DNA from 4 places in the Megamonas sp. Calf98-2 genome. Region 4 is predicted to be linked to each of the others. Evidence: riboswitches for the same ligand, from Rfam matches in the RefSeq annotation. Region 4 holds a riboswitch; each other region holds the start of a gene.
The links. Region 4 has a riboswitch for cobalamin ahead of BMX03_RS02325 (sirohydrochlorin cobaltochelatase). Riboswitches for the same ligand answer to the same signal wherever they lie in the genome.
Positions count from the first base shown of each region.

Region 1: it holds a riboswitch for cobalamin, as region 4 does, so the genes downstream of both, nikB (nickel ABC transporter permease) here and BMX03_RS02325 (sirohydrochlorin cobaltochelatase) in region 4, are expected to answer to the same signal.
Region 2: it holds a riboswitch for cobalamin, as region 4 does, so the genes downstream of both, BMX03_RS09025 (methylmalonyl-CoA mutase family protein) here and BMX03_RS02325 (sirohydrochlorin cobaltochelatase) in region 4, are expected to answer to the same signal.
Region 3: it holds a riboswitch for cobalamin, as region 4 does, so the genes downstream of both, BMX03_RS05085 (MotA/TolQ/ExbB proton channel family protein) here and BMX03_RS02325 (sirohydrochlorin cobaltochelatase) in region 4, are expected to answer to the same signal.

Region 1 is NZ_FOCY01000032.1:17,427-25,258, forward strand. Features, by position in the region: gene nikC (nickel transporter permease) at 1-729, opposite strand, end outside; gene nikB (nickel ABC transporter permease) at 726-1,664, opposite strand; cobalamin riboswitch at 1,884-2,069, opposite strand; gene BMX03_RS09305 (NUDIX domain-containing protein) at 2,355-2,900, shown strand; gene BMX03_RS09310 (site-2 protease family protein) at 2,941-3,567, shown strand; gene BMX03_RS09315 (segregation and condensation protein A) at 3,579-4,370, shown strand; gene fabV (enoyl-ACP reductase FabV) at 4,662-5,834, shown strand; gene BMX03_RS09325 (DUF805 domain-containing protein) at 5,936-6,376, opposite strand; gene BMX03_RS09330 (DUF805 domain-containing protein) at 6,387-6,767, opposite strand; gene BMX03_RS09335 (hypothetical protein) at 6,890-7,246, opposite strand; gene BMX03_RS09340 (AraC family transcriptional regulator) at 7,462-7,832, shown strand, end outside.
Region 2 is NZ_FOCY01000030.1:13,101-20,932, forward strand. Features, by position in the region: gene meaB (methylmalonyl Co-A mutase-associated GTPase MeaB) at 1-921, opposite strand, end outside; gene scpA (methylmalonyl-CoA mutase) at 926-3,109, opposite strand; gene BMX03_RS09025 (methylmalonyl-CoA mutase family protein) at 3,109-5,301, opposite strand; cobalamin riboswitch at 5,781-5,955, opposite strand; cobalamin riboswitch at 6,086-6,275, shown strand; gene BMX03_RS09030 (NanQ anomerase/TabA/YiaL family protein) at 6,529-6,981, opposite strand; gene uvrB (excinuclease ABC subunit UvrB) at 7,095-7,832, shown strand, end outside.
Region 3 is NZ_FOCY01000012.1:49,629-57,460, forward strand. Features, by position in the region: gene BMX03_RS05065 (cupin domain-containing protein) at 1-306, opposite strand, end outside; gene BMX03_RS05070 (hypothetical protein) at 605-943, shown strand; gene BMX03_RS05075 (energy transducer TonB) at 1,035-1,868, opposite strand; gene BMX03_RS05080 (ExbD/TolR family protein) at 1,868-2,281, opposite strand; gene BMX03_RS05085 (MotA/TolQ/ExbB proton channel family protein) at 2,278-2,886, opposite strand; cobalamin riboswitch at 3,007-3,181, opposite strand; cobalamin riboswitch at 3,329-3,501, shown strand; gene BMX03_RS05090 (hypothetical protein) at 3,714-4,115, shown strand; gene BMX03_RS05095 (TonB-dependent receptor) at 4,145-6,442, shown strand; gene BMX03_RS05100 (ABC transporter substrate-binding protein) at 6,512-7,579, shown strand; gene BMX03_RS05105 (FecCD family ABC transporter permease) at 7,581-7,832, shown strand, end outside.
Region 4 is NZ_FOCY01000005.1:273-8,104, forward strand. Features, by position in the region: gene BMX03_RS02315 (MotA/TolQ/ExbB proton channel family protein) at 1-507, shown strand, start outside; gene BMX03_RS02320 (ExbD/TolR family protein) at 510-929, shown strand; cobalamin riboswitch at 993-1,173, shown strand; gene BMX03_RS02325 (sirohydrochlorin cobaltochelatase) at 1,392-2,399, shown strand; gene cobI (precorrin-2 C(20)-methyltransferase) at 2,572-3,279, shown strand; gene BMX03_RS02335 (ABC transporter substrate-binding protein) at 3,300-4,262, shown strand; gene BMX03_RS02340 (FecCD family ABC transporter permease) at 4,275-5,300, shown strand; gene BMX03_RS02345 (ABC transporter ATP-binding protein) at 5,302-6,096, shown strand; gene BMX03_RS02350 (ABC transporter ATP-binding protein) at 6,116-6,979, shown strand; gene BMX03_RS02355 (ABC transporter permease) at 6,982-7,719, shown strand; gene cobO (cob(I)yrinic acid a,c-diamide adenosyltransferase) at 7,771-7,832, opposite strand, start outside.

The DNA of each region.
Region 1 (7,832 bases), on a different contig from region 4:
AATCATCAGCCATGGAGCAGTTTGAATATATTGACGACCTTCATTGAGCATTAATCCCCATTCTGGTGTAGGTGGTTGAGCACCAAAACCTAAAAAAGATAGACCCGCTATTTCCATCATCATAGTTCCAATATCCATTGCACCTGTTATTACAATCATTGGCAATATATTTGGTAATATGTGGCGCCATAAAATATTAATAGTTGTTGTACCATTTACTTTAGCAGCTATGATAAAATCATTATTACGTAATTTTATGACTAAACTACGAACTAGACGAGCATATTTTGCCCAACTTACTATTACTAAAGCAAAAATTGTATTTATAATACTTCCACCTAAAATACCAGCAATAGCAATTGCTAAAATTACACCTGGGAAAGACAACATAATATCTGCTAAACGCATCAATACAATTTCTACTTTACCACCAAAATAACCTGATAAAATACCAACTAAAGAACCAATAGTCGACGTTAATATAACTAAACAAATAGTCATAAATAATGAAGTTTGTGTACCATAAATTATCCTGGAAAAGGTATCTCTGCCTAATTTATCAGTACCTAAAATATGTTCACCGCTTGGCATCTGCAATACATTGGTCATATTCGATTCATAAGGGTCATGTGTAGCAATAATAGGTGCTAATATAGCAATTAGAATTACTAAAAAAACCAAAAATGTATATACAGAAAATAATTTATTATTCTTTATAAATTTAATCATCTTGAATCTCCTTTTTTCAGCCTAGGATCAAGATATGTATACGATAAATCTACTAAAAAATTAATTACTGTATACACAATAGAAATCCATAAAACAAATCCTTCGATTAATGGATAATCACGCATAGTAATAGCATACACTGCCATTCTCCCCATACCTGGCCAAGCAAAAACTGTTTCAATAACAGCAACGCCACCTAATAACCAACCGATGGACATACCTAGTAAAGTTATTAAAGGTAAAATGGCGTTAGGTAAAATATGTTTCCATAAAATAGCTTTTTCAGACAATCCTCTAGCTCTAGCACCAATTACATAATCTTGATGTAATTCATCTAAAATCACAGTACGCACTTGCCTAGTATATTTTGCCGATTGATAGATAGCTAAAGTAAGTGCTGGTAACACTAATCCACTTGGTGTTACACTAGCAGTAGCTATAGGAAATAATCCCAATTTTAAGCCAAAAATATATAATAAAATCAATCCTACCCAAAAACTTGGCATAGATACACCAATAAAAGAAAAGATTCTCACTAAAAAGTCAGGAATTCTATTGCGATGTGTAGCGGAAAAAATTCCCAAAGGAATGGAAATAATTATAATTAAAATAATTGTAGTCAAAGCTAATAAAACAGTCCCTGCAAAACCTTCCATTAACTTATCTATTACAGGTTTTTTTGCTGAATAAGAAATTCCCATATCGCCTTGTGCTACACCTAAAAGCCAATTGCCATATTGTACAAGAAATGGATCATTAAGTCCCATTTCTTCACGAGTTTGCTCTATTATTTCTTGAGAAACAATAGTATCTGAAGCCTCTAAAACCATGGCTGCTGGATCACCAGGTGATAAATAAGTTAAACAAAATGTTAAAAAACTAACACCAATTAATGTAATTACTAATTGAATTAAACGATTTATTAATCGTTTCAAATTAAAACAACCTCCTTATTTTTTTCATTATTATAGATTAAAAAGCTCCTCTCCTTTCTTCCGTTAAGGCAAACAAAAAAAGTCTGCCTTTGCTAGCAGACTTTTAAGAGAAACATACAATTATAAATATGAGAAAAAAAGCCTAATTCTTATAGAATTAGGCAGTATTATACAATATTTATATCTGTATAAATCGCCTTCCCATCGCTCGCAGGTAATAACGGTGATTATTAAATAGGCAGTTCTCCTGGCTCAGAGTCATAGCTATTCACGCCTTCCCAAGAAAATAATTTTTTCTCAGTGACATAATTGTGGAATTGCTCGTCTTTACAGTGGCGGGACCGCTCCGGCTTATACCGAATTCCCTATTAAGTCTATATAGACACCTATTCTATCTATATTTTATTACTTATGTTATCATTAGTGATAGTCTTTGTCAATTATCTTATAATAAATTTCATTAATTTTACTATTACTAAAAACTTTATATAAGATATATTGATTTTGTAAAGTTGTTAACCTATTGGCGGATTGATAAAAATTTTCAAAAATCACAGCCATAAAAATTCTTTTTACAATAGACTTTTGTATATTATTTTTCTCATAGCTTATTGTTTTTATAGATGATATAATTATGAATATAAAATTTATAATTGTTATCAATATTATAATATAAAGAGAGGGATTTTCATGTATGAAGATTTAATTGAAGAAAAAATTTCTTCCGAAGATATTTTTGATGGGGTATTACTTCATGTAAAGCGTGATTATGTAAAATTACCAAATGGTAATAAAGCTGTTCGTGAATGGATAAAACATCAAGGTGCTTCTGCTGTTATTCCTGTATTGCCAAATGGTAATATTATTTTAGTGCGCCAATATCGTTATCCTATTGGCAAAGTAACTTTAGAAATTCCTGCCGGCAAATTAGATAGTGTGGACGAAGATCCATTAATTTGTGCTAAACGTGAATTATCTGAAGAAACAGGTTATACTGCTAATAAATACACACAAATTCATAAATTAGCTACTACTGTTGGTTTCTCTAATGAATGGATTTATATTTATTTAGCACAAGATTTAGTAAAAGGTAAACAACATACTGATGATGATGAATTTATAAATCTAGTAGAAATGCCACTAAGCGAAGCTGTCGATTTAGTTAATAAAGGTGAAATCTTTGATGCTAAATCTGTTGTTGCTATTTTAATAGCAGAAAAATTGTGTAAACAATAATTTATTTATATTTGTTATTTAAAAATTTAGGAGGTATTTAATGTTTGGTTTTGGTCCAGATATGATATATGCAATCCCAGGTTTGTTGATTGCATTGACTGTTCATGAATATGCCCATGCTAAGGTTGCTGATAATTTAGGAGATTTCACTCCTCGTATGAATGGCAGATTAACTTTAAATCCTGTAGCTCATATTGACCCTATTGGATTGATTATGTTATTTTTTGCTCAAATAGGTTGGGCAAAGCCTGTACCAATTAATTTAAATAATTTTGATGATTGGCGTAAAGGTGAAATGCAAGTTTCCTTAGCAGGACCATTAGCTAATTTAATTACAGCTTTTGTAGCTTCAATATTTTTTGCTCTTTGTTTTAAATATAGTTTTGCACCTCATTGGCTTATTATGGTATTACAATTAATCATTATTTATAATGTAAATTTCGCTATTTTTAATTTAGTACCTATTCCACCACTTGATGGTTCTAAAATCTTATCTTCTCTGTTACCAGGTAGATTAGCTTATAAATATCAATCTTCTGTAATTAATCGTTATAGCTTTTTTATTCTAATCGCTCTTGTTTTTACTGGAATATTGGGTTTTATCATTCACCCTATCAGTAACTTTATTATAAGCATTTTAAATCTTATTATCTCTATTATTATTTAATGAGTTTTTTTATGCAACAAGAACAATATAAGGTACATTTAGAATCCTTTGAAGGGCCATTAGATTTATTATTGCATTTAATTGAAAAAAATCGTATTGATATTTATGATATTCCTATTGCTCTATTGACGGAACAATATATGGATTATCTTGCTAAATTTAAAGAGTTTAATATTGAAGTAGCTAGCGAGTTTTTAGTCATGGCAGCTACATTATTACAAATCAAATCCAAAATTTTATTACCTGATACTAAGGTAGAAGAAGTAAATGAAGATGATACTGATGAGGTTGACCCACGAAAAGAATTAGTCGAACGATTATTAGAATATCGTCGTTATAAAGAAGTCAGCAGTATTTTAGGTGAAATGGCAGATGAAGCTGGCAAAAGATTTTTTCGTGAAGCTTCTAATCTACCGACAAAACATTTGCCACCTAAAGGGCTTGATGTAAAACTTTTGTGGCAAGCATTTCAAAATGTGCTAGAAAGCCAAATTGAAAACGAACCTCTTGTAGCTAATGTTGCTCGAGAAAAATATACTATTGAAGATAAAATCATCTCTTTATTGGCTTTGCTTAAACAACATGGCGGAAATATTTGTTTTAACATTGTATTTCAATATAGTGAGCATAAGATTTCTAAACCTGAATTAATCACTACTTTTTTAGCTATGTTAGAATTGATTAAAATAAAAAGAATAACAGTATATCAGACAAGTATATTTTCACCTATTTATTTAAAAATCAATGATGAAGTCGAATCTTCTGATAACGATATCATTGTTGATAATACTGAAAATAATTAAAGATTGTTAATAGATGATTTTTTGATAAAAATTCATGAAAATAGACGCTTGTAAGCGTCTATTTTTTTTTATTTCTCCCCTCGAGAATAATATTTTATTTATTAATTATAATAAAATATTATTGCTTAATTTATTTTTAATCTAAATATCATTTGTTATTATTGAGTCTAAGTTGTATAATGTAAATAATATATATATTTATATTAATATTATTTACATTAATAATCCTATATATTAATTAAAATAATATAATATAAAACTTAGCGATAACTAAGTAAAGGAGAATATTTTATGATTATCAAGCCAAGAGTAAAAGATTTTATCTGTTTAACTTCTCACCCTGAAGGCTGTAAGGAAAATGTACGCCGTCAAATCGAATATGTAAAAAGTCAGCCAAAGGTTGAACTTGGTAAACGCGTATTAGTATTAGGTGCTTCTACAGGTTATGGCTTAGCATCTCGTATCTGTGCAACATACGCGAGCGGTGCTTCTACAATTGGAGTTATTTTTGATAAATCAGCACATGGTAAAAGAACTGCAACTGCTGGTTGGTATAATACAGCTGCTTTTGAAGAATTTGCAAAAAATGATGGCTATTATGCTAAAACAATAAATGGTGATGCTTTTTCTCAAGCTATTAAAGAAAAAACTATTGAACTTATAAAAAAAGATTTAGGCAAAATTGATATGGTTGTTTATTCCTTAGCTGCTCCTCGTCGTACAACAGCTGATGGAACTATGTATTCTTCTGTATTAAAAACTGTTGATAAACCTTTTACTGCTAAAACTTTAAATTTAAAAACAAATGAATTAACTGAAGCTACTTTACCTCCTGCTACTCCTGAAGAAGTAGAAGCTACTATTAAAGTTATGGGTGGCGAAGATTGGGCAGATTGGATGCATGCTTTAAAAGCTGCTGATGTTTTAACTGAAAATGCTTGCACTGTAGCATATTCTTATATTGGTTCTAAGATTACATACCCAATATATTATGAAGGTACTATCGGTGCTGCTAAACAACATCTTTATAAAACAGCTGAAACTTTACGTCAAGAAGGCTTTAATGCTATTATCTCTGTAAATAAAGCTTTAGTTACACAGTCTAGTTCTGCTATTCCTATTGTTCCTTTATATGTGGCGGTTATGTATCGTGTAATGAAAGATAAAAATGTTCATGAAGGTACTATCGAACAAATGTATCGTTTATGGCATGAATACCTCTCTCAACCACAACCAAAAGTAGATGATGAACACCGTATTCGCATTGATGATTTAGAAATGAGAGACGATGTTCAAAATACTATTTTTGAATACTGGGATAAAGTAACTACTGAAAACTTAACTCAATATGCTGATGTAGATGGTTATTGGAATGACTTCTATAATCTCTTTGGCTTTGGTTTTGATAATGTAGATTATGATGCTGATGTAAATCCAGAAGTAAATCTTGATTTAGTTGAATAATGCAAACTCAAACAAATTTATATATTTTTTAGAGTAGAGAGTCTTCTCTACTCTATTTTTTTGATAAAAAGTTTCTACTAATGATAAAAGCAGTAATGTATTTAAACATTACTGCTTTTAGTTAATTCTAAAGGATTTTCACCATATTTATTTGGACCATTTGTTCCTTTAGCCAAAATCAAATACAAAATAAAAATGAAATAACCAAAAGGAAAAACAATAGGAAATATTATCCACCAACCGCTGAAATTCAAATCGTGCAAACGTCGTATCATCAAAAAATTAAGTGGTAAAAATAATATTATTAAAATTAAAGAAGCTACTAAAATAAGCAAAATAGGAATTACTTCTATTTGTGATAAAACATTTAAATCATTTACATTTTCGCCTAAAATAGCAATAGATAATGCACTAGCTAAACCTAATAAAGTAATAATCCCTATAAAAGCTAATGATATAACAATCAAAAAGATTATATAATGAATAAATGGCTTTCGATTTAATCTACCTTCTGTAGAAAAATATTTTTCTTCTAAATTCATAAAAAACTCCTTATAAATCCAAACTTAAAGGGTCTTTTCCATATTTATTATCACCATCAGTCCCTTTTATTAAACATAAATAAGCCAAAAATAGCATATTTATCAATGGAATTACACATAAAATTATCCATACAGCCGATTTATCTAAATCATGCAAACGTTTAATTCCTAAAAATAAACTAGGTAATAATGCTAATTCAATCAATGTAGATACTATACTTATGCTAATATCAACTACTGTTCCATCTGTCGTACTGATAATCACTAAAAACGTTGGTATTATCAAAAATAGACAAAATAAGATAAAACATACTGCATATAAGATAAATATTTTACGATTTATGCGACCTTTTGTAGATAAAAATCGTTCTTCTAGAGATGAATTTTTCATTTTATTTTTATCTCCTTGAATTTTATTTTACTTATATTATAAAATAAAAATTCATTATTTAATAGTTTTTGCAATAAAAAAAGCATAGTATAACACTATGCTTGTATATTTTATCTATTTTTTCATGCACTATAAGCTTTTTTAGTAACTAAATTAGCCAATTTATTAATATAATAATTAGTAAAACGAACTTCAATATTACGAGTAAATTGAGCTAAAATATTATTATCTTTTAAAATGCCTTCATGATAATCTATAACCAATTGTAAATCTTGATTTAAATCTATTTTCTGACCATACATATCATAAGCAAAAATCTGTGTATTAATAATTTCAATAATGAAATCAGCTCCAACACCTAAATCATTATTGCAAATTGTTTGCCATTCATTTGCATCAAATTCTCTAGCTAAAAGATTTCTTTCATATACTAAATAATCTTTATGGTTATATCTATATTTTTTCATTACTAATGACATTATGCCCAACTCCTTAAACAGTAATTATCTATAATCAATATCTTTGTTTCATATTTTCAAATTGACTATATTATATATTATAGATATAACAAATACTATATGATAAATGCAAAAAACATTGCAAAAAATGCTCTAAAATTTTCTCGTTGATAAAAAATTTTTTGCCAAAAAGCGTAAGATAAAGTATAGTATAATTTATGAAAAGAGGGATAGCTATGGAATATCAAAAAAAAGGCTATTTAACATCTTATTTTAAATTATTTCATCTCAAAGATGTCCAAAAAATAGAAATCAAAGCACATTATCACGAATTTGATAAAATAATTTTATTCTTAAGTGGTAAAGTTAAATATAATATTGAAGGACAAACTTATCAATTATTTCCCTATGATATTGTTTTTGTACCTCATAATTGTATTCATTATCCTACTATTAGCGATACAGCAACATATGAACGTATTGTCCTTTATATTGACCCTAATTATCTAAAAAATAAAATAGATACTACAGATAAATTAGACTTTTGTTTTAATTATGCTCAAGAACATAATTCATATGTTATGAATTTAGACAATATCAATGAAAA
Region 2 (7,832 bases), on a different contig from region 4:
CATAAAAACTTTCACAACATTTTGCCAAAAATCCATAATTCCTTCACCTGTATATGCTGAACAAGTATAAGCATGTGTAGTCCAGTGCTCTGTTGCTTGTCGCAAAAATTGCAAAATACGTTCATATTCTGCACGAGTCACCAATGCTCTTTGCTTATTATCTCCATCAGCTTTATTTACTAAAATAGCGTCAGCTAATTCCATAACACCTTTTTTCATGCCCTGTAATTCATCACCAGCACCTGTTAATACAACTAAAAGGAAAAAATCTACCATAGAACGTACTGTCGTTTCACTTTGTCCTACGCCTACCGTTTCCACTAAGATTGTATCATAACCAGCAGCTTCACATAAAAGTAATGTTTCTCTACTTTTACGTGTTAATCCTCCCAAAGTACCTCCAGATGGTGATGGTCGAATAAAAGCATTTGGCTCTCTTGATAACTGCTCCATTCTAGTTTTATCCCCTAAGATACTACCACGTGTGACTGTACTAGATGGGTCTACTGCCAATACTGCTACTTTATGCCCTTGTTGACATAATTTAGTTCCTAAAGCTTCAATAAAAGTAGATTTACCTGCACCTGGTACACCTGTAATTCCAATTCGCATAGATTTTCCAGTATATGGTAAAATTTTTTGAATTACTTCTTGTGCCATAGCAAAATGTACACTTGCATTACTTTCAATTAAAGTAATAGCTCTTGATAAAATCATACGATTTCCAGCTAAAATACCTTTAACATAATCATCTACTGTTAATTTTACTCGTTTAACTATTTTGGGTTTATTTACATGATGTTCAGTTTTATTTTGCTCACTCATACCATCATGTCCACCTTCTACACCTCGCATAACTCTACAGGCAAATTTATCATCATTATTATCAGGTCTCCATGAAGGCTTATACGTATCAGTCATAACATCAGTCCTCCAGACGTTTGTTAAGAAGCTCCAATACTTTTTTTGCACAAACAGGAATTATCGTACCTGGTCCAAAAATGGCAGCAGCACCATGTTCATATAAGAAATCATAATCTTGAGCAGGTATTACCCCACCAATTACTACCATAATATCTTCACGACCACGTTTTTTCAATTCTTCAATGAGTTGTGGCATTAAAGTTTTATGACCAGCTGCCAAGGAACTCATACCTACAATATGCACATCATTATCAACAGCATCTTGAGCAGCTTCTTCTGGTGTTTGGAATAATGGACCAATATCAACATCATAACCCATATCAGCAAAAGCAGTAGCAATTACTTTTGCTCCACGATCATGACCATCTTGTCCCATTTTAGCAATATAGATACGGGGACGACGACCATATTCCACTTCAAACTTATCTGTCATATCACGAACTTCTTTAATAACATCATCATCACTAAATTCACTACTATATACACCAGATATAGAACGAATAATTGCTTTATGTCTACCACAAACTTTTTCTACTGCATCAGAAATTTCACCTTTAGATGCACGTGCTCTTGCTGCTTCTACAGCTAATTCTAATAAGTTACCTTCACCTGTTTCCATAGAACGAGTGATAGCTTCAAGACAAGAACGAACTTTGTCATTATCACGATTTGCACGTAATTTTTTAAGTCTTTCAATCTGAGCTAAACGAACTGCTGTATTGTCAACTTCTAAAATATCAAGTGGATCTTCTTTATCTAAGCGAAGATAATTTACGCCAACAATTTTTTCACTACCAGAATCAATATGAGCTTGACGACGTGCTGCTGCTTCTTCTATACGCATTTTAGGCAGACCTGTATCAATTGCTTTAGACATACCGCCGAGAGCTTCAATTTCTTGAATATGTGCCCAAGCTTTTTTTATGAGTTGATTTGTTAAAAATTCTACATAATACGAACCACCCCATGGGTCAATTACCTTACATACTTTAGTTTCATCTTGAATGTATAATTGCGTATTACGAGCAATACGAGCTGAAAAGTCTGTAGGAAGAGCTATAGCTTCATCTAGTGCATTCGTGTGTAAAGATTGTGTATGACCAAGAGCTGCTGCCATAGCTTCAATACAAGTTCGAGTAATATTATTAAATGGATCTTGTTCTGTAAGACTCCAACCAGAAGTCTGAGAATGTGTACGTAAAGCCATAGATTTTGTCTTTTTAGGATGAAAAGAATTGACAATTTTAGCCCAAAGCATACGACCAGCACGCATTTTAGCAATTTCCATGAAATAATTTTTCCCCATAGCCCAAAAGAAAGATAATCGTGGTGCAAATTGGTCAATGGTTAATCCATGTTCTGTACCTGTACGCAAATATTCAAGACCATCAGCTAATGTATAACCTAATTCAATATCTGCTGTTGCACCTGCTTCTTGCATATGATAACCAGAAATAGATATACTATTAAATTTAGGCATATATTTAGAAGTATACTCAAAAATATCACCAATAATTCTCATTGAAGCTGCTGGTGGATAAATATAAGTATTACGTACCATGAACTCTTTTAAAATATCATTTTGAATAGTACCTGCCATAACAGCTTTATCTACACCTTGTTCTTCACCAGCCAAAATATAAAAAGCCATGATAGGAAGTACTGCACCATTCATAGTCATGGATACTGACATCTGATCAAGTGGAATGCCTTTAAATAATATTTCCATATCTAAAATAGAGTCAACTGCTACTCCTGCTTTACCAACATCTCCTACTACACGAGGATGGTCTGAATCATAGCCTCTATGTGTTGCTAAGTCAAAAGCAATAGATAAACCTTTTTGCCCAGCTGCAAGATTTCTACGATAAAAAGCATTTGATTCTTCTGCTGTAGAAAAACCTGCATATTGTCGTACTGTCCATGGTCTTGTTACATACATAGTTGCATATGGACCACGCAAAAATGGTGGAATACCTGCTACAAAATCTAAATGATTACAATCTTTATAAACATTTTCATCATAAAGTGGTGCTACATCTATTTGCTCCATAGTGCGATAAAAATTTTCCTCAAAAGATTTTCCAGTTTCTGCTTTTAAACTTTCTTTCCATTTAGCAAAAGCGACCTCACTCTGTATTGCTTGCTGAAAAGGAATTTGTGTAAAATCTGGTATTTTAGACATTATTCAATCATCCCCTTTTCTTTTTGCATACGAAGTAAAGTTTCATAGCAATTAGAACGAACACTTATATAATCGTCCATACCCGCTTCATCGCATGCTTTTTTTAATTCTGGTGTTGGTGCACCTGCTAAAAAAACTTTCATACTAGGTTTTACAGCCTTAATACCAGAAGTAACAGCTGGTGCGAGTTCTGGATAAGTTGAATCTGTAGAACAAACAATAGCTACATCAGCATTTGAATCAATAGCTGCTTGTACAGCTTCTTCTACTGTTGGAAAACCATTATTAGTAAGTACATTAAATGCTGCTACTTGCATAAATGAAGTAACAAAATCTGCACGTGCTTTATGCTGTGGAATAGGTCCCATATTAGCAAGGAAAATATTTACATTTTCCCCTGTTTTTTCTAGATACTTTTCTGTGCGATGACGAAGTTGTTCATATCTTTCAGTCCAGCGATGTGGCAAAATAGCTTCTATAACTTCACCTGTCGCCTCTCCTGTAAGTGCTGTAGATATTTCACCTAAAGTGGCACCCGCTTTAATAGTCTGTTTAACTGTATTTATTAATGAACCATGTTCACTAAAATCACGTTTACCAATTTCCGATAATAATAATTTAACATAATCATTATCACGTACTTTTACATTAACTTTAATTGCCATTTTTCTATCTGCTATAATTTTATCAAAATCAATTTCTGGTACTTCCAATAATTTTTCAGTCATATTTGGATACATATTATTACCAACAGCACGATCTTTTCTTGTTGCTAAATTTTTAAAACGAGCTTGTAATACTTCATTAATAGCTATCTGCACAGTATTATTTTCTAAAGCTTTTATTAAACCACCATGAGCTTCAATTTCTTGAAATTTTGCCCAAGCCTTTTGAGTAAACTCTTCTGTCAATGGTTCAAGATACCAACTACCACCAGCAGGGTCTATTGGTTGAATAAAATTAAATTCATGTTGCTCCATAATTTGAATATTTCGTGCAATACGACGAGAAAATTCATCACTAGGACGTATACAATGGTCAAATGGTTTTACAAACATACCATCCATACCACCAACAACAGCAGAAAATGATTGTGTAGCTGCACGAAGTAAATTTACATAAGGATCATATACTGTTTGACAAAAAGACGATGTACTTACATATATATTAATTTTTTGAGCTATATCATCTCCACCACAATTTTTAACAATTTGAGCCCAAATCATTTTCACACTGCGTAATTTAGCAATTTCCATAAAAAAATTTGCACCTATACTAAAATGAAAACGTAAATGACGACAAAAAGTATTCACATCAATGCCACGTCGTTCCATAGATTTCATATATGTTACAGCTTCATTCATGGCATATGCTACTTCTTGAATATCATTTGCACCACCATTGTGATAAACATCTGTATTTACTACTACAGTCTTTAATTCTGGTGCAAATTTTTCTGCCCAACAAATACTATGAGCCATTTCATCATAATATTCATCAAGAGGTCGTGTAAGCTTTCCATCTAAAGCTAATTCTCCAATAGGATCTGCTGTAATAGCACCATGAAGTTTTTTTAGTGATAATTTTTTCTGTTCACACACCACTGCAACAGCAGAAAGTAATGCTATATTAGAAGCACCTGCATAGATATCAATTTCAAATTTTTCTAAATCAACATCATCTAATAATTTATTTACATCTGATAAAGTCGATAAAGAAACACCAATATCTGCGATTTCTTCTTTATTAGCTGTATCTACATCATAACCTTTACGTGTTGCTGTATCCAAAACTACACTTGCAGCTGTTGAACCTTTTAATAATTCATATTTTACCATTTCATTGGCTTCACTAGGAGTTTTAGCATCACACTCTTGAGCTATTGTCCATGGTTTATGTATATAACCACTAGCATTAGCTCCACGTAAATTACTTTCCATTCCTGGATAAGTCTTATTATGAGTTAACCCTTCTAAATCTTCCATACGATAAATAGGGTTTAATGTAATACCTTCATAAGTTTTAGTAAACATACTTTTTTCAAAAGGTTTTCCCTTCAATAATGCCACTACAGCTTCTTTCCATTCTTCATATGAAGGAATTTCAAACTCATCAAAAGTAACAGCAGGAATATCTTGTTCTTGTTGTTCTTCTTGTCGAATTTCTTCGCCAAGTGTTTTATCTTGTTCCATATATAATAATTTCCCTTCTCTGCTTCTGCATTTTCATTTAAGGGGATAATTTAATACTATTATTGAATAGTTAATAAATACTCTTATATATCTAATAAATGGTTCGAGTTCCTCCTACCTAGATATTAAATATAAAATTTATAAAAAAGCCATCACTAAATTTAGTGATGGCTGGATTGGTAATATATATTCCCCAAATATTATTTACCATTTTTATTAAATTATTCAAGCATTTATGCTAATCATAATAATGATTAAATTTTTCAGTAAATTAAACATAATTTACAACAAATTAATATGATACATCGATGGCACTTGCTTAAGATAATCATGAGCCATCTTCATGGATTATCTCTATAAACAGAAAAACCGCTTTTCATAAACAATATATGAAAAACGGTAGAAAATTATAATTAGAATTTACATGTATAAAAAACATATACATTCTACTACATCTCTCCCCGTCTCTCGCAGGTCAAACGACGATGCTTCTTATAGGCAGTTCTTCTGACTCAGTATCATTGCTCACTTCGCCTTCCCAGTTTCCCAGTGACATTCATGAAGTTTGCTCCTCTTTACAGCGGCGGGACCGTGCCGGATTTTAACCGTCTTCCCTATTAAGCATAAATATGCACCTATAAGGTTTCATTATCAACTTGTCGCCTTTATTATACTTTTTATTTTATATATGTGTCAATACTCTATATAAAATAATTTTAAGATAATTATTTTATATAGAGTATTGACACATATTCTATATAGTGATATTCTAAGAAAGAACTGAATATAGTTCAATGAATCAGGTGTCCATTTGGACTTAATAGGGAATTCAGTACGTAATTTATTATTAAGCTGAAACGGTCCCGCCACTGTATGAGGGAACTTATCCAAATTTATGTCACTGGGAAACTGGGAAGGCTTGGATATAGTAATGAACTCGAGTCAGGAGAACTGCCTGATTAACAATCACCGTGTGCAATTAATTTATTTTAATTGCCATACCTGCGAGCGATGGGGAGGAGATTAGACAGTAAATTTTAGAATTTACTCAATGTGTCTATTCACCTCTTTTCAAAGCGAAAAGGGGTTTTTTATTTATCGGTTTTACTTTATGTCTTCAGCAAACATAAAGTAATCATTGCTCAAAATTCCAAACTAATCATTATATTGTTTTATTATTATGCGTATAGCATGCTTAAGTATTATTCTAAGCATGCTATTTTTTTCTTATAATTTAATTTTAAAGATAGCTTTTTTTATAGTTTGACTTTGTTGACAGATAATAGCTGTACGATGAGCATCTTCTGGATAACAAATTAGAAAATCACCTTTGTTAATTAAGTTAACAGTAGCTTTTTCTTCACCTATTAATTCCACAAAATCGCGATTTTCATCAAATGATTTTATTTGCATATCATCGCAAAAGCTCACATCAATACTTTCTTTTCCTTCAATAATCATATGCACATCAATATATTTTTTATGTGCTTCCCAAAAGCGCTCTTCACGTTTTACTGTAGCATAGTTTTCGATATTAACAAAAAACTCATCGCCATTTATTTTATAACTACCTTTTTCATATGTAGTTAAATCATGCTCTTTTACATAAGTAAAACAAGCTTTAATTTTTTCTGCCAAAAAATCATACTTATCTGCATATTTAAGATTGCCAAAAATCATGTTTATAACCTCTTTTCTCAGTTTATTAAAATAATTATATCATGATATTGAAAAAATATTCTTCTCCATTTATCATTAAATCTAAATATTAATATTATAAGTGAGATGATTTTATGGTACACATACCAAAATTAAATACATTACAAACTGAAAATAAAATTCCCTTTAAAGTAGAAGCACCTTTTGAACCTACAGGCGACCAACCTCAAGCGATTGAAGCTTTAGCTCAAGGCATTCAAAATGGTCAAACATCACAAGTTTTATTAGGTGCTACAGGTACAGGAAAGACTTTCACTATCGCTAAATTAATTGAAAAAGTCCAAAAACCTACACTTATTATCGCTCATAATAAAACGCTAGCTGCACAATTAGCTAGTGAGTTTAAAGAATTTTTTCCGCATAATGCTGTAGAATATTTTGTCAGTTACTATGATTATTACCAACCAGAAGCTTATATTGCCCAAACAGATACTTATATCGAAAAAGATTCTTCCATCAATGATGAAATTGATAAGCTTCGCCATTCTGCAACTTGTTCTTTATTCGAACGTCGTGATGTCATCATTGTTGCTAGCGTATCTTGTATCTATGGTTTAGGTTCACCAGAAGATTATTATGATTTAGTCTTATCTGTACGTGAAGGTCAAGAATATCCTCGTGATGATATTTTGCGAAAATTAGTTTCTATCCAATATGAACGCAATGATATAAATTTTGACCGTGGTAAATTTCGCGTTCGTGGTGATGTCATTGAAATTTTTCCTGCTGGCTATAGTGATAGAGCTATCCGCATTGAACTTTTTGGTGATGAGGTTGACCGCATTTTAGAAGTAGATACATTGACTGGCGAA
Region 3 (7,832 bases), on a different contig from region 4:
TTGCAAATATTCTTCATCAGTTACAGGTTCAAGCCATTCATTAGAGCCACCAACAGCAGGAACTTCAATAGCTAAATGAGAAAAGAAACTATCTTTTGTAGCACCATGCCAATGTTTTACTTCTGCAGGAATATTGACAACATCACCAGCTTTTAATTTTTGAGCAGGTTTTCCCCATTCTTGATAATATCCTTCGCCAGCTGTTACTAATAATATTTGACCGCCTTTATGATGAATATGCCAATTGTTGCGACAAGCAGGTTCAAAAGTAACGTTACCAATAGAAACACCTGTAGTAGTAAGCATATTCAAATGAGCTTGACCAATAAAAAATTTACTGAATTGTTCTGGTAATTTATCTCCTAATGGAAAAATTAAAGAATCGCTAAATTTTTTAATGTAGACATATTATTACCTCCAAATAAATATTTTTCTATATATTGTTATACTACTTGGAGTGAACTTCAAGTCAAGGTTTTAAATAAAATATTGTGCATATTAAAATAGATTTCTCATTTGAAAAAGTATTTTATCTATGATAAAATATCTATAAAGTTCAGTTTTCCGAACTAATGGCTTTAATATTTAAAGGTATGGTGATATTATGGCAAATTTGAATAATTTCATGTTTAAGGTAAAAGATTATAATAAAAATAAATCAAATAATATTGTAAATAGTAATATTACTTTTAATGAATATGCAGATAAATGGTTAAAAGAATATCGTTTACAGATAAGAAAATTAGATTTGCCTATAGTTATTAATAATATAAATATTGGTAAATATTATTTTGGTCAAAAGAGACTAAAAGATATTACTTCTTTGGATTATCAACAATTTTTGATGAATTACTCTTTAGGGAGAAAGAAATCTTCTGTAGAACAGGCGAATTCAATTATTCAAAGTTTATTAAAATCGGCATTAAATAAAAAAAATATATAATTATTAAATTTTTAGTTGTATTAATTTATTTATTAATTAAGACTAAATTCTGTATAGTGCAGAATTTAGTCTATTTTTTTATATAGATATTTTATTTTAATTGAAATGTAAATGGTTGAGTAGCATAACATCTAACATCTTGTCCGTTAGTATTTTTAGCTGGTAAAAATTGCCATTTATATGCTGTATTTAAAGCAGCTTCATCAAGTGCAGAACTTCCTGAAGAAGAAATTATTTCAGCAGATTCTATACTACCATCTTTACCAATAAGAAAACGTACTATGGATACGCCTTCAATTTTATTATTGCGTTCTTTAATAGGATACTTTGGAGTAGGACTTTTTACTATTCTGGGAGGAATTGCAGGGTTACTGTAAACATTATCATCGCTATCTCCTACACCAGAACCACTGCCTGATCCAGAACTTTCACCATCACCTGTTCCTTCACTAGAGCCAGAGTCTGTACCAGTTCCATTACCAGAACCTGTATCATCATTAGTATTTATAGTAGCATTATTACCATTATGATGATTAGAATGTTCAACATTATTATTTATTGGTGGAGCAATTACTGCTTCCTCTGTGCTTATTTCATGTTTTTCCACTTTTTCTTGTAATTCTTGAATTTGTTCATAAGTTACATTAGTGGTAGCTATGTCAGAATGTTGTAAAATACTATCTGGAGTTATAGGAGCTTGCTCTACTGGCGCAGGCTCTAAAGGTGGTGTATAAGTAGAGTCTGTGATATTCGCTGATGCACTGCCTCCACCACTTCCGCTTACAGAAGTTATTTCCACAATTTCATCATATTGTGGTAGAGTAGTGAATTTTAATAATCCAGTGATAGAAATAAAAAGAAATATAAATATGTGAAATAAAAATGAACCAATTATACTGATTTTCTTTCGTTTTTGTTCATCCATTAATTACCACCCGCTCCATTTGTTGCTAAACCAAAACGAGTGATACCAGCTTTTTTTAATGTATCAATAAAAGAAACTACTTTGTCATAATTAATATCTTTATCTGCTCGAATAATAATAGCAAATGATGGATTATTTTTTTGCTCTTTAGTTGCTTGCATTAATAATGTTTGAATATCTGTTTGTTGGTCTTCTAGATAAATACTACCATCATCCTTTAGGGTTACCGTAAAATTAGTTTTGTTATCAATAGTAGCAGAAGTAGCTTGTGGTAAATTTACAGGAATAGTTTTTTGTTCTACCATGTACATCGTACTAAGCATAAAAAATACCAATAAAAAAAACATAATATCAATCATTGGAATGATATTTAAATCAGGTTGTTTAGTCTCACGATAATTTCTTAATTTCATTTATTAGCACCTCTGACTTTAGCCTCAGATAAAGCAGAAAAACATTGTTCCATATTAGTGATAATATTGTTCATTTTATGTGAGAGATAAGAATGAACACATAAAGATAAAATTGCCACACAAAGACCAGAAGCTGTAGCAATTAGAGCTTCACCGATACCACCTGTAATGGCCATTGGTTGGCCAGCTTGAATATTAAAAATACTAAATGTGGTAATCATACCAACAATAGTTCCTAAAAGTCCTAAAAGTGGAGCTAATGTGGTAATTACACTTAAATAACTTAATTTTTCACGTAAACGAGACATTACAATATTACCCTTCATTTCCATAAAAGCCTCAGTACGTTCTACTGTAGGCAAAGGACTTGCTTGAGTTAGAATATTAGCACAAGCTCCTTTATGTGTTTTAGCAAATTCAAAAGCTTTTTCTAGCGTTTCTCCAGATAGAATATCGCAATATTGTTTAGTAAATAAATGACCAGAATCAATAGATTTATAAAACAGATATCGTTCAATAGCAATAAAAATAATAACTAGTGAACAAATAAGTAGTGGATACATTACTAATCCACCTTTTTCAAAATACATTAATACATCAGACAAAATATTACCTCCTAAAAATAAAAATACCTTCCTAACCTGAAAAGAAAGGAAGGCATAAATATATAAAATAAATTTAAATTCAGCAATATTATATATTTTCCTATCCATGTCACTCGCAGGAATCGGAAAGATAATATAGGCAGTTCTTCTGGCTTGGAGTCATTGCATAATTTCGCCTTCCCAGTTTCCCAGTGACATAAATGAAATATAGCTCGTCCTTACAGCGGCGGGACCGCATCGGCTTATACCGATTTCTCTATTAAGTACAAAGTACACCTAAATTATGAATTATTCATTTGTTGCATAGAAGTATAGCATTTTTTATAAAAAAAAACAATAGTATTTGGTAAAAGATTAAAATTAGATTAAATTTTTATTGACATTAACTATATTATCATTTATAATGCAAAATTGTAATAGATAAATACAATCTATGAAAAGATAAATATAGATAAAGTTAGGTGTAGCAATACTTAATAGAGAAACAGGTGTGAAACCTGTGCTATCCCGTAGCTGTAATGTGGAGCGAGTCTTAAATATGTCACTGGGAAACTGGGAAGGCAAGATGAGCGGTGAAGCAGAGCCAGAAGAACTGCCTAATTTTAGTAGCCAATAAAAGTTACTGCGAGAGACGGTATGGTGAAGAATATGTATAACTATACCTTTTTGCTGTATGCAAAAAGGTATTTTTTACTTATAAATAAAACCTTTCTGTATTTTAAGCAGAAAGGTTTTTTATTTGGTTCGTTATTAAATATTAGAATATTTTTGATGATAATATTTGATAAAGCACCATAATAATTAATTAAATAGAGAGGAGGATATTTTTGAAAAGACAAGTATGTATTATTTTTTTATTATTGATAATGATTTTTCCAACAGTTAGTTTTGCAACAGAAACTTCATCAGATACTATGATTTTAGAATGGAAAACTTATAAAGTATGGAAAGATGGAGAAAATTTATGTATGAGTGGAGAATTTGAGAATTTACGAAATGATTTGAAAATTACTAGATTAAATAATTTCACAGCTATTATTACATTTATGAATAATGATGGAACTTCTTATCAATATGTAGGACAACCAGAAAAAATGCCTATGTGCAAGATAGCACCAAATAGTAAAAAAAGAATTACTTTTAATTTAGGTAAATTTGATGGTAATTGGACTGATTGGAATGTAGATGCTATTTATAATTTTTCTTATATAAATGGAGTAAATTTTTGAAATATTAATTAAGAAAGTCAGGTTTAAAAATGAGATTAAAAAAACAATATCTAGCAGCTGCTGTAACTCTTGGTATTATGAATTGGACAACATATTCCGAAGCGGCATTTGATGAAAATTTAAATGAATATACTTTAGATGCTGTAGTAGTAGAAGCGGATGCTACAAAAGATCAATTTGGTAATACTATTACAGAACAGTCTTATTATCGTACAGGTGGAGATGTTAAAGTAATTACTCGTGAAGAAATTGAAAAACGTCATTATCAAGATTTAACAGATGCTATTAAACGTATACCTGGTGTGACTTTTCAAAACCCTGGATATAGGGGCGGAGAATATGGCTATGCACCATATAATAATAGTTTATCAATTAATGGTGATTCTCGTGTAGTTGTTTTAGTGGATGGTCGTCGTGTTGATAATGCTACTAGTACTCGTTTTGGTAGTTCTAATGCTAGTGGGACTAGAACGATGGTTGATTTAAATCAAGTAGTAAATATTAATAATGTAGAAAAAATTGAAGTAATTAAAGGTCCTGGCGCTTCAGTTTATGGAGCTGATGCTACAGGTGGAGTAATTAATATTATTACTCGTAAAGGAGCAGATGAAAATCAAGGAACTATTGATCTTTCTACTGGTTCATGGAAAAAACATAATTATAATGTAACTTATTCTGGTTCTGCTGGTGATGATAAATCATGGAAATATTTTATATCATTGGATCGTGAAATGTCTGGCGATACAAAATATAAAGATGGTCTTACTGGGGGAAATTATACTTATAGGGGTACAGAATTTAAAGAAGAAGGCGCTAATATACGCATAGATAAAGATTTTAGTGATACAGAAAACCTACGTATTTGGTATAATCATAGAAATGGCAAAGATGGCTATCCAATTACTGCGCCGGATTATCGTTTTTGGAATGAAACAGAATGGAATAGAATTATTCAAGATACCGAAGATGGTAAATTTGGTAATACTACGAATCCAGGTTATAGAAATTTATTTGTATTAGATGCTTTGAGTGGTTCATATAATGCTTTTCGTAATAATGATATTGATATTACATATACATTTGATAAAGGAAATGGTATGGAAAGCTTTATTCGTTTTTATGATCAAGATCATCATTATTGGGGTGTTGATAGATATCCAGATTGGGTAGCAGATGATGGTAGTTTTGTGCCATTTCCAGGCTCTCCTGCTTGGGATGATTTTATAAATAATTATCAATTTAGTAAAACAGGTCCTACTACTTTATATAATGAAAAAAATCAGGGATTACAGCTTCAATATGGTAAATCTATAGATAATAATGATTTATTATTTGGCTTAACTTATGACAAAGCTAAAACTTATACTAAAAGTTTAAATAGAAAAGATAATACGTGGAAAACTACACATGTAGAAAGAGATAGCATTTTAGGATTTGTGCAAGATAAAATACATTTATCTGATAAATGGGATATAACACCAGCTATTCGTTATTCTAATTATAGTACTTTTGATAAAACAAATGATGCTGGTACAGTATCTCAAGGTAATACTTCATCAATAATTTTTACACCAACAATTAATACACAATATGCTTTTGATGATACAACTAGTGCATATTTAGGATGGGCAAGTGTATATAGACCAATAAAATCAGCAGATTATGGAAAAGATACACCAAATGGAGCTCCTTTAAAAGATGAAGAAGGAGATGTATGGACGTTTGGTGTACGCAAAGATATTGATGATAAAACGAGTGTAGCACTTCATTATGATTGGACTGATATGGATAATGCTATTACTAATTATTCTGTATGGTCTGACGTTGACAAAGATTTTGTGAATAAAAATGTTAATGCACAAGAAACTAAAAAGTCTATTAATTTAACAATGGACCATCAATTTGATGATCATTGGAATTTGAGCTTAGCATATAGTCATATGAAAGATGAGTGGAAAGCAAAAGACGGTATGCAGTTTGACCCAGATATTAATTTAGATGATAATTCTAATGTTAATACAATGATAAATGCTTTACGTCCGGCGAATCATTATATTGCTAACTTATCTTATGAAAATGGTAAATGGTATACAGGTTTATTAGCTAATTATTATACTGGTATGGATACAACAGCATTCACAGATAAGCATTTCTTTGTACTTGATTGGAATTTAAATTATGAAATTAATGATGATACAACAGCATATGTAACTATTACTAACTTAACTAATGAAGCATATGAAAATGCTTATAGTGCATATAATGGAATTGGCGCAGCACCACAACCTGGTCGTTGTTATATGGTAGGTATGAGATATAAATTTTAATTAAGTTTAATATAAGAAGAGTATAAAGTACACATTTAGTGTACTTTATACTTTTCTATAGAGGTTTTTATGAAAAATATTATATTTATAAATTTAATGGTATTGTTGATAATATTATCAGGTTGTAGTCCTGTTATAAAAGAAAATGCAGATACTATACAGTTGTGGGAACAAAAAAAGTCTCAGTTAAATATATCATATAATGAAAATAATTATCCAATAAAAATAAAAAATATAAACTCTAAAAATGAAGAATTTGAATTAACATATAAAAAACCACCTCAAAAAGTAGTCGCTTTTTGGCAAAACTCTGTAGAAACATTAATTGCTTTGGGTGTTGGTGATAGAATTGTGGCAGGAACAGGTATTCCTGACAAGAAATATCTTCGACCTGAATATCGAGAAGAATATAGTAAAATCCCTTATACTGGATTACAAAATTTAGATATAGAAACTATAACAATGTTAGAGCCAGATTTTATTTTAGGTTGGTATTCTACTTTTGCACCAAAAGTGGCAGGAACTACAGATTATTGGAATAGTAGAACTGTAAATACATATATAGCTAAATCATCTGCTCCAACAAAATCTATAAATGATAATATATTAATAAAACCTAAACATAGTTTAGATGAAGAATATCAATATATTTTAGATTTGGGTAAGATATTTGATCGTAAAGATAGAGCTAATGAATTAGTTGGACAGATGAAAAAAGAAATATCTTTTGTTACAGAGCATACTAAAAATATAAATAAAAAACCTAGAGCAATTATTATTGAGTTTTTAGGAAAAGATATTTCTGTATATGGAGAACGAACTTTAGCTGGTGATATTTTACAACGAGTTAATGGTGAATTATTGGAACCTAATGTAGAGCGTTTTAGTTTTGAACAGTTAATTGATTTAGATCCAGATGTAATTTTTATCGTTATTACTGAACAGCACTATGGTGACGAACGTATGTATTTAGATAGAATTTATCAAAATAAGGCTTTACAAGGATTAAAAGCTGTAAAAAATAAAAGAATATATCCTGTACCTCTTTATGCAATATATAGTCCTGGTATTAGAGCATATGATGGTATAAGAATAATGGCACAAGGTTTATATCCAGAATTATATAAGGAGAAGTAAAATGCAAGAATTTTTTCGAAAAACAGATTATCTATTTATTTGTTTGTTGTTGATAATTATTTTGATTATGATATTATTTTGGGCTTTAAGTATAGGAACAGTAAAATTACCATTAGAAAAAATATATTTCACTATTATAGAACAATTACAAAGTGGTACAAGTATAGAAACTATAGGAAAAGGACCTGTGCATGATATTATTTGGTTATTGCGTTTACCACGACTAGTTTTAGCTGCAATAGTTGGAGCTGGT
Region 4 (7,832 bases):
TATTTTATGAAAGCTGATTCAGGAAGAGCTTTTGCACAAAATTTTTATAAATTGATGATTAATAATAAAATTGAAGAGGCTAGAAATTTAGCACAAAATAGCAAGGGGGATTTAGCTTTTTTAGTCGATTTTGCTTTCAATAAAATGCAAAATAAAAATATCAATTTGATGATGTTGTTGGAAGTTCAATCAGGGATAAGTATTTCTAAATTTAGAGAAAGACTTTATTATTTAAATGTAATTGTTACTATGGCTCCTTTATTAGGTTTATTGGGGACAATAATTGGTATGATTTCAGCTTTTAGCGTATTTAATTTAGAAGAAGGTCAAGCTATTGCTATCACTGGGGGTGTAGGTGAAGCATTAATCGCAACAGCTACAGGACTTTGTGTAGCTATTGTTTCTTTGGCTATTCATGCATATTTTGTGCAGAGAATAGATCGTATCGTAACTGATATGGAACAGGCTTTTTCACTAATTGAAGGTTATATAACTAGAGGTGAATAACAATGCGTTTAAAAGATAGAAGAGCGTTTTCTAAGCCTGAAGTCATGATTATACCAATGATTGATATTATGTTTTTCTTATTGGTATTTTTTATGCTCAGCACGCTATACATGGTGGATTTAAAAACTATTCCTGTAAATATGCCTAAAGTGCAAAATGCCCAAAGTCAAACAAATGTTAATTATTTAGTCACGATGAAAGCTGATGGCACTTTGTATTTAGAAAATAAATTGATAGATGAAGATACATTACTTCAAGGTGCAAAAGAAAAATATGAAGAAAATAATAATTTTGCTGTAGTAATTCGTGCTGATGAAAATGTAGATTATGGAAAAATTATGGCATTATTAGATAAATTTAAAGCTGTGGGGATAACTAAATTTGGTTTGGCTACAGAGACTATGGTAGATGAACATAAATAATGTCTTGACAGATATACTCTTAAGTGTTATCGTAAAAATGAAATTATTTTTCTAACAATTTTATATTTATTGAGTGGAATAGGTGCCCCTTTTGGGCTTAATAGAGAAAGCAGTAAAAGCTGCTACGGTCCCGCCGCTGTGAAAGTGAGCAACTTCAAATTTATGTCACTGAGATATTTCTTGGGAAGGCTTGAAGAAGCGATGAACTTGAGTCAGAAGAACTACCTATTTGTCAATCACCGTTATGACCTGCGAGAGATAGGTAGGAGATTTATTATAGTAAACACTATCTCTACAAGAATATTTATTTTGTAGAGATTTTTTTTATCTATAAGCCATAATATTCTCATGGAAATAAGTGATACTCAATAATGACTTTATAATCGAATAGATGAAGTATTTAATATTTATTTAAATATCAAATTTAGGACATTATAAATAAATTAAGAGAGGAACGATATTATGAAATCTAATTGGAAAAAAATGTTAATCGCATCTATGGCATGTGTAGCTTTAACAGGAGTATCTGCAACATCTTTTGCAGCAGGATATAGTTTAAATCCAGAAGTAAAAACAGCAACTCCTGCACTTTTACAAGCTTCTGAAATCGGTGTACGTACATATAATACAACTGATGCAGAACTTCAAAAAGCTCCAAATAAAGATGCTATTGTAGTAATGAGCTTTGGTACAACATACAAAGATACTCGTGCAAAAACAATTGAAGCTACTGTAGAAGAAATTCAAAAAGCACATCCAAATACAAAAGTTGTATTAGCATTTACTTCTCATATTATTATTGACCGTGTAAAAGCAAATGAAGGTATTACTATTCCTACACCAGAAGAAGCATTGGCACAACTAAAAGCTGAAGGCTATAATCGTATAGCACTTACTTCCTTAGATGTTATTCCTGGTATGGAATATGCTTATAAAACAGCTGTATATGATATCTATAAAACACAATTCAAAAAAATGACTATTGGTACACCTCTTATGTATTGGATGGGTCAAGAAGGTCAAAGAGATGACGTTGAAGCAGTAATGCAAGCAATTGGTTCTCAAATGCCAAAATTAGGTAAAAAAGATGCAGTATTAGTGATGGCACATGGTACACCAGATCCATCTAATGCTTATTATTCTGTAATGCAAGATCGTTTAAATAAACTTTATGATGGTAAAGTAATGATTTATACAGTTGAAGGCTGGCCATCTCTTGAAGATATTATTCCTCAATTAAAAGCAAAAGGTATCAATCATGTTACAATGATGCCTCTTATGATGGTTGCAGGTGATCATGCAAATAATGATATGGCTGGTGCAGAAGAAGATTCTCATAAATCCATCTTAGAAAAAGAAGGTATTAAAGTAGACGCATACATTCATGGTCTTGGTGAAAACCAAAACGTTCGTCAATTATTTGTAGATAGAGCAAATGAAGCATGGAACGCTCTTGAAGCAGAAAAATAATAGATTTTGAATAAATCCTGTATGCTTGACGCTTTTATATGCCAAGTGTAAAATAAATAAGAGCATTATTTTATTAAGTAATTTAGTTTCTACTAAAATATGCAAAATGTAATACAGTAAGGTATGTGGCAAATTTTGTCACATACCTTTTTATGCAGGAGGATTTTTAATCATGGCAGGAACTTTTTATGGTATTGGTGTAGGTCCTGGAGACCCAGAATTATTGACAATGAAAGCTATTAAAGCTATTGAAAAAGCTGATGTACTCATTGCACCAAAAACAGAAAAAAAAGATGGTAGCGTAGCTTTAAGCATAGCTAAACCTTATTTAAAAGATGATATTGAAATTGTATATCAAGTTTTTCCAATGGTAGTTAATTTTGAAACTACTGATGCATGGCAGAAAAATAAAGAAGAGATTTTAGCTTTATTACAAGCTGGAAAAAATGTAGTATTTTTAACATTAGGCGATCCAATGTTTTACAGTACATATATTTATGTATATCGTCTTTTAGCAAAAGAAAAAGATATAAATATTGAAACTATCCCAGGTGTGCCAGCATTTTGTGCGATTGGTAGTAAATTAGGTTATCCTTTAGTTGAAGGCAATGATATCATCAGTGTAATTCCAGCAACTGCTGATAAAGAAACTATTGATAAAGCTTTAGCTGTTTCTAATAATGTGGTAATGATGAAAGTTTATAAAAATTATCCTGAAGTAGTAGATGCTTTAGCTGAAAATGATATGGTGGATAATGCTGTACTTGTAAGCCGTTGTGGTCTTCCAGATGAAGAAATTATAAATGATTTACAAGCTCAAAAAGATAAAAAATTAAATTATTTATCAACTATTTTGACTAGAAGGAGTAAAGGTATTTAATTGCCTTAGATAATGTTACTATGAAAAAATTAAATGGTTTGTTTTGTATATTAGCTTTAGTAATATGTTTTTCAGTAATATTAGTTGGTTGTGGTAGTCAAACAGAGGAAAAAAATGCTTCGAGTGGAACTGATAGTTATTTAACTATTACAGATGATGCTGATAGACAAGTAGTTTTGACGAAAAAACCAGAAAGAATAGTACCATTATCAGCATCTTTTTTAGAGCCACTTCATGCTGTTGATGGAAAAATAGTGGCTAGGGTATCAGCAAAAACAGGTATTCCCAAAGAAGATGAAAATCTACCACAAGTAGGAAATGTCTATAATATTAATATTGAGAAAGTAATAGAAGCTCAACCAGATTTAGTAATTGCTTATAAGGGTATGAATGATAAATTTGTATCTACATTTGAAGAAAATGGTATTCCTGTAGTTGTTCTTGAAATGCGTACGTATGACCAAGTAAAACATACTGTAGATGTTTTAGGACAGATTGCAGGAAATACCGATAAAGCCAAAACTTTGATACAAGATATGGATAATAAAATAGCAGAAATAAAAGCCAAATTGCCAAATGAACATAAACGTATAGCGATACTACATAGTACAGCTCAAAATGTAACTGTACAATTAGAAGGTAGTATTGCAGGTTCAACGGCAGAGATTTTGGAATTTGAAAATATTGCTAAGGGATTGACTCCACTAGAAAGCAATCCAACTTCTGCGCCATATAGTTTGGAAACATTAGTATCAGCAAATCCAGATGTTATCTTTGTTACAAGTATGGGAAAACTAGAAACTATAAAGAAATCTATGATGGAGAATGTAGAAAATAATCCAGCATGGCAGACTCTTCCAGCAGTAAAAGAAAAGAAAGTATATTTCTTGCCACAGGAATTATTTTTACTAAGTCCAGGCATTCATTATCCAGAAGCGGTTGAAGCTATGGCTAAGCTTGTTTATCCAGATAAATTTAATTGATGGTGAATTGATATGACTATGCAAAAACAAGAAGTTTTACAAACCACAAAATTTGGCATAGCGATTAATAAATGGCGAATACTAATGATGATAGTATTCGCCATTTTAGCTTGCTCGGGCATTATATGCAGTATAATAAGTGGAGCAGTAGCTATTCCAATAAGTGAATTGAAAAATATTTTTATCGATGGTGTAAATAGTCCTCATCAGCAGATTTTATATAATATTAGATTGCCAAGAACGATAGTAGCAGGATTAGTAGGCATGAATTTGGCTATGGCAGGAGCTATTTTACAAGCTGTGATGAAAAATCCTTTAGCTGATCCACATATCATAGGGATTTCTTCTGGGGCAGGGCTTACAGGTATTTTAGTGATTGTATTATTTCCTGCTATGGAATATCTAATAACGCCTATAGCTTTTGTTGGTGCTATGATTGCAGCTATTTGCATTTATTTATTGGCATGGAAAAATGGTATAAGACCGTTGCGTATTATTTTAGCAGGGGTGGCAGTATCAGCATTTTTAGGTGCAGGTATTTCCGCTATTTTAGTTTTATATAGTGATAGAATACATGGTGCTTTGATGTGGATGGTAGGGGGCTTATCGGCTCGTTCATGGCCACATGTAGATATTATTTGGCCTTATGCTTTAATTGGATTTATTTTAGCAATGCTGGGTTCACGCCATTTGAATATTTTGCAATTGGGTGATGATATAGCAAAGGCTTTAGGAGTTAATGTAGAATTAACACGCATTTATTTGACTGCTATAGGAGCATTATTGGCAGCAAGTGCTGTATCTGTAGCTGGTTTATTAGGTTTTGTAGGACTTATAGTGCCACATACAGCTCGTTTGATTGTAGGTTCAGATTATCGCTACTTGATACCTTCGTCGGCACTTTTGGGAATAGCTGTAGTTACTTATAGTGATACTTTCGCCCGTGTAGCTTTTGCTCCACTGGAATTGCCTGTGGGAATTTTCATGGCGATATTAGGAGCTCCATTCTTTTTATTTTTACTTAGAAAGGAGCTTTGATATGGTTAATTTAAAAGTATCTGATTTAATGATAAAAATATATGATAAATTGATTTTAGATGGAATTAATATTGATTTTAAAGCTGAAAAAAAGACATCTATCATAGGGCCAAACGGTTGTGGTAAATCGACTTTATTAAAAGCTATCTCAGGATTAAATCGTCAATATAAAGGCGAAATCTTGATTGATGGAGAAAATATTTTGCATTTATCCAGAAAAAATCTAGCGAAGAAAATGGCAATATTACCACAGGGAGCGACAACACCAACAGATTTAACGGTAAAAGAGCTTGTGAGTTATGGCAGATTTCCTTATCGCTCCATGTTTAAATCATTGAATAGTAGAAAAGAGCAAGCGGTTATTGAAGAAGCAATGGAAAAAACACATATTACATCTTTTTCTCATCGCTTAGTCAGCACTTTATCTGGCGGTGAAAGACAGCGTACATGGATTGCAATGGCACTTGCTCAACAGCCAAAGATTTTATTATTAGATGAGCCAACTACTTATTTAGATATTGCTCATCAAATAGAAGTCATGCAGATAGTAGATGAATTGAATAAACGCGAAAAAATGACAGTGATTATGGTCTTACACGATATAAATCATGCTCGTATGTATGCTGATGATATAGTTATCTTGAAAGATAAACATGTATTTGAGCAAGGTGAGCCAAATACTGTACTTGATGTAGAAAATTTAGCTAAAGTATTTGGTGTGAATGCTAAGATGTATCAAAACTGTCAAAATCCAGAAGATAAAATAATTTTTCCAGTATCTTTAGTTAAAAATTAATATAATAAGGGGAATAAATATGCTTGAAATAAAATCCCTAAAGAAAAATTTTGTTTCTAAAAATAAACAAGGTAAAAATATAGAAAAAACGGCTGTAAGAGATTTAAATTTGACGATTGATGAAGGTGAAATCTTTGGACTTTTAGGGCCAAATGGAGCAGGTAAGACGACAACTATTCGCATGCTTACCATGCTTACAAAGCCTACAGCTGGAGAAATTTTATATAAGGGAAAAGATATATTCAGCGACGAATTAAATGTAAAAAAATATATAGGAGTAGTACCGCAACATATAAATTTTGATCAGGATTTGACTGTTTGGGAAAATATGGAATTGCATGGAAGATTGCATCACATTCCCAAAAGTGAGCGCCATGCTCGCATTGAAGAATTATTAAATTATGTAGAGCTTCAAGATAGAGTTAATGATAAAGTAAAAAGTTTATCTGGTGGTATGAAAAGGCGTTTATTGATTGTGCGAGCTTTGATGCATAATCCTAAAATCTTATTTTTAGATGAGCCAACGGTGGCTTTAGACCCACAGGTGCGCCGACGTATTTGGGATTTAATACGTCGATTGCCAAAAGATGGTGTTACTGTAGTTTTGACTACACATTACATTGAAGAAGCAGAAAATCTATGTAATAGAGTGGCTATTTTAAATAAAGGTAGTTTAATAAAATTGGATACGCCAAAGGCTCTTTGTGAGCAAATTGGCAAATATGTTGTAGAATGGGATAGCGAAGAGTCTAGAGAGTATAAATTTTTTAATTCTCGTAAAGAATGTGCTGATTTTGCTGGAACTTTAGATGTAGCGACAACTATACGTCATTCCAATTTAGAAGATGTCTTCGTAGAATTGACAGGAAGGACGGTGAGCTGATTATGCTATATGATATTTGGACTGTTTTTTGGCGAGACTGGGTAGTATTGAAACATCGCATGATAAAATTCATCTTAAGCCGTATGGTGGCACCTATTTTATATATGGTGGCTTTTGGCTGGGGTTTAGGTAGAAGTATTAATACAGGGACTGGTTCATATTTAGATTTTTTAGTTCCAGGGATTTTGGCTTTAAATTCTATGAATATAGCTTTTAATAGTTTGACTCCTGTACATGCAGAGCGTATATACCATAAATCTTTAGAGGAATATTTAGTATCACCTATTCGACCAATAGCTTTTGTAGCAGGAAAGATTTTAGCTGCTGTGCTTCGTGGTATGATTTCTTCGGCTATTATCGTTGTTTTAGCTTATTTATTTGGTGCGAAATTTGCGATTACGCCATTATTTATAATTGTATTGATTATAAATTGTATTATCTTTGCTGAAATTGGCTTTTCAGCAGCAATGATAGTACAGACTTTTGAAGATATGGCAAGATTTAATACGTATATTTTATTGCCGATGTCATTTTTATGTGGCACATTTTTCTCTACGGATAAATTGCCATTATTACTGCATTATTTTATTGAAGCTTTGCCACTGACACATACATCAACTTTGTTGCGTGCTATCACACATAATCAAGAGATTTCTATATTGTCTATTGGTATTTTATGTTTATATATGGTTGTATTATTTATTATTTGCAATCGCATTTTAGGTAAGATAAAAAATTAAAAAATGCACTCCAATAGGAAAACTTTCCTTGGAGTGCATTTTTGTTTAAATTTAAAATTCAATACCTTTTTGGGCTTTGATGCCTTCTTTATAAGGGTGTTTGATTTCTTTCA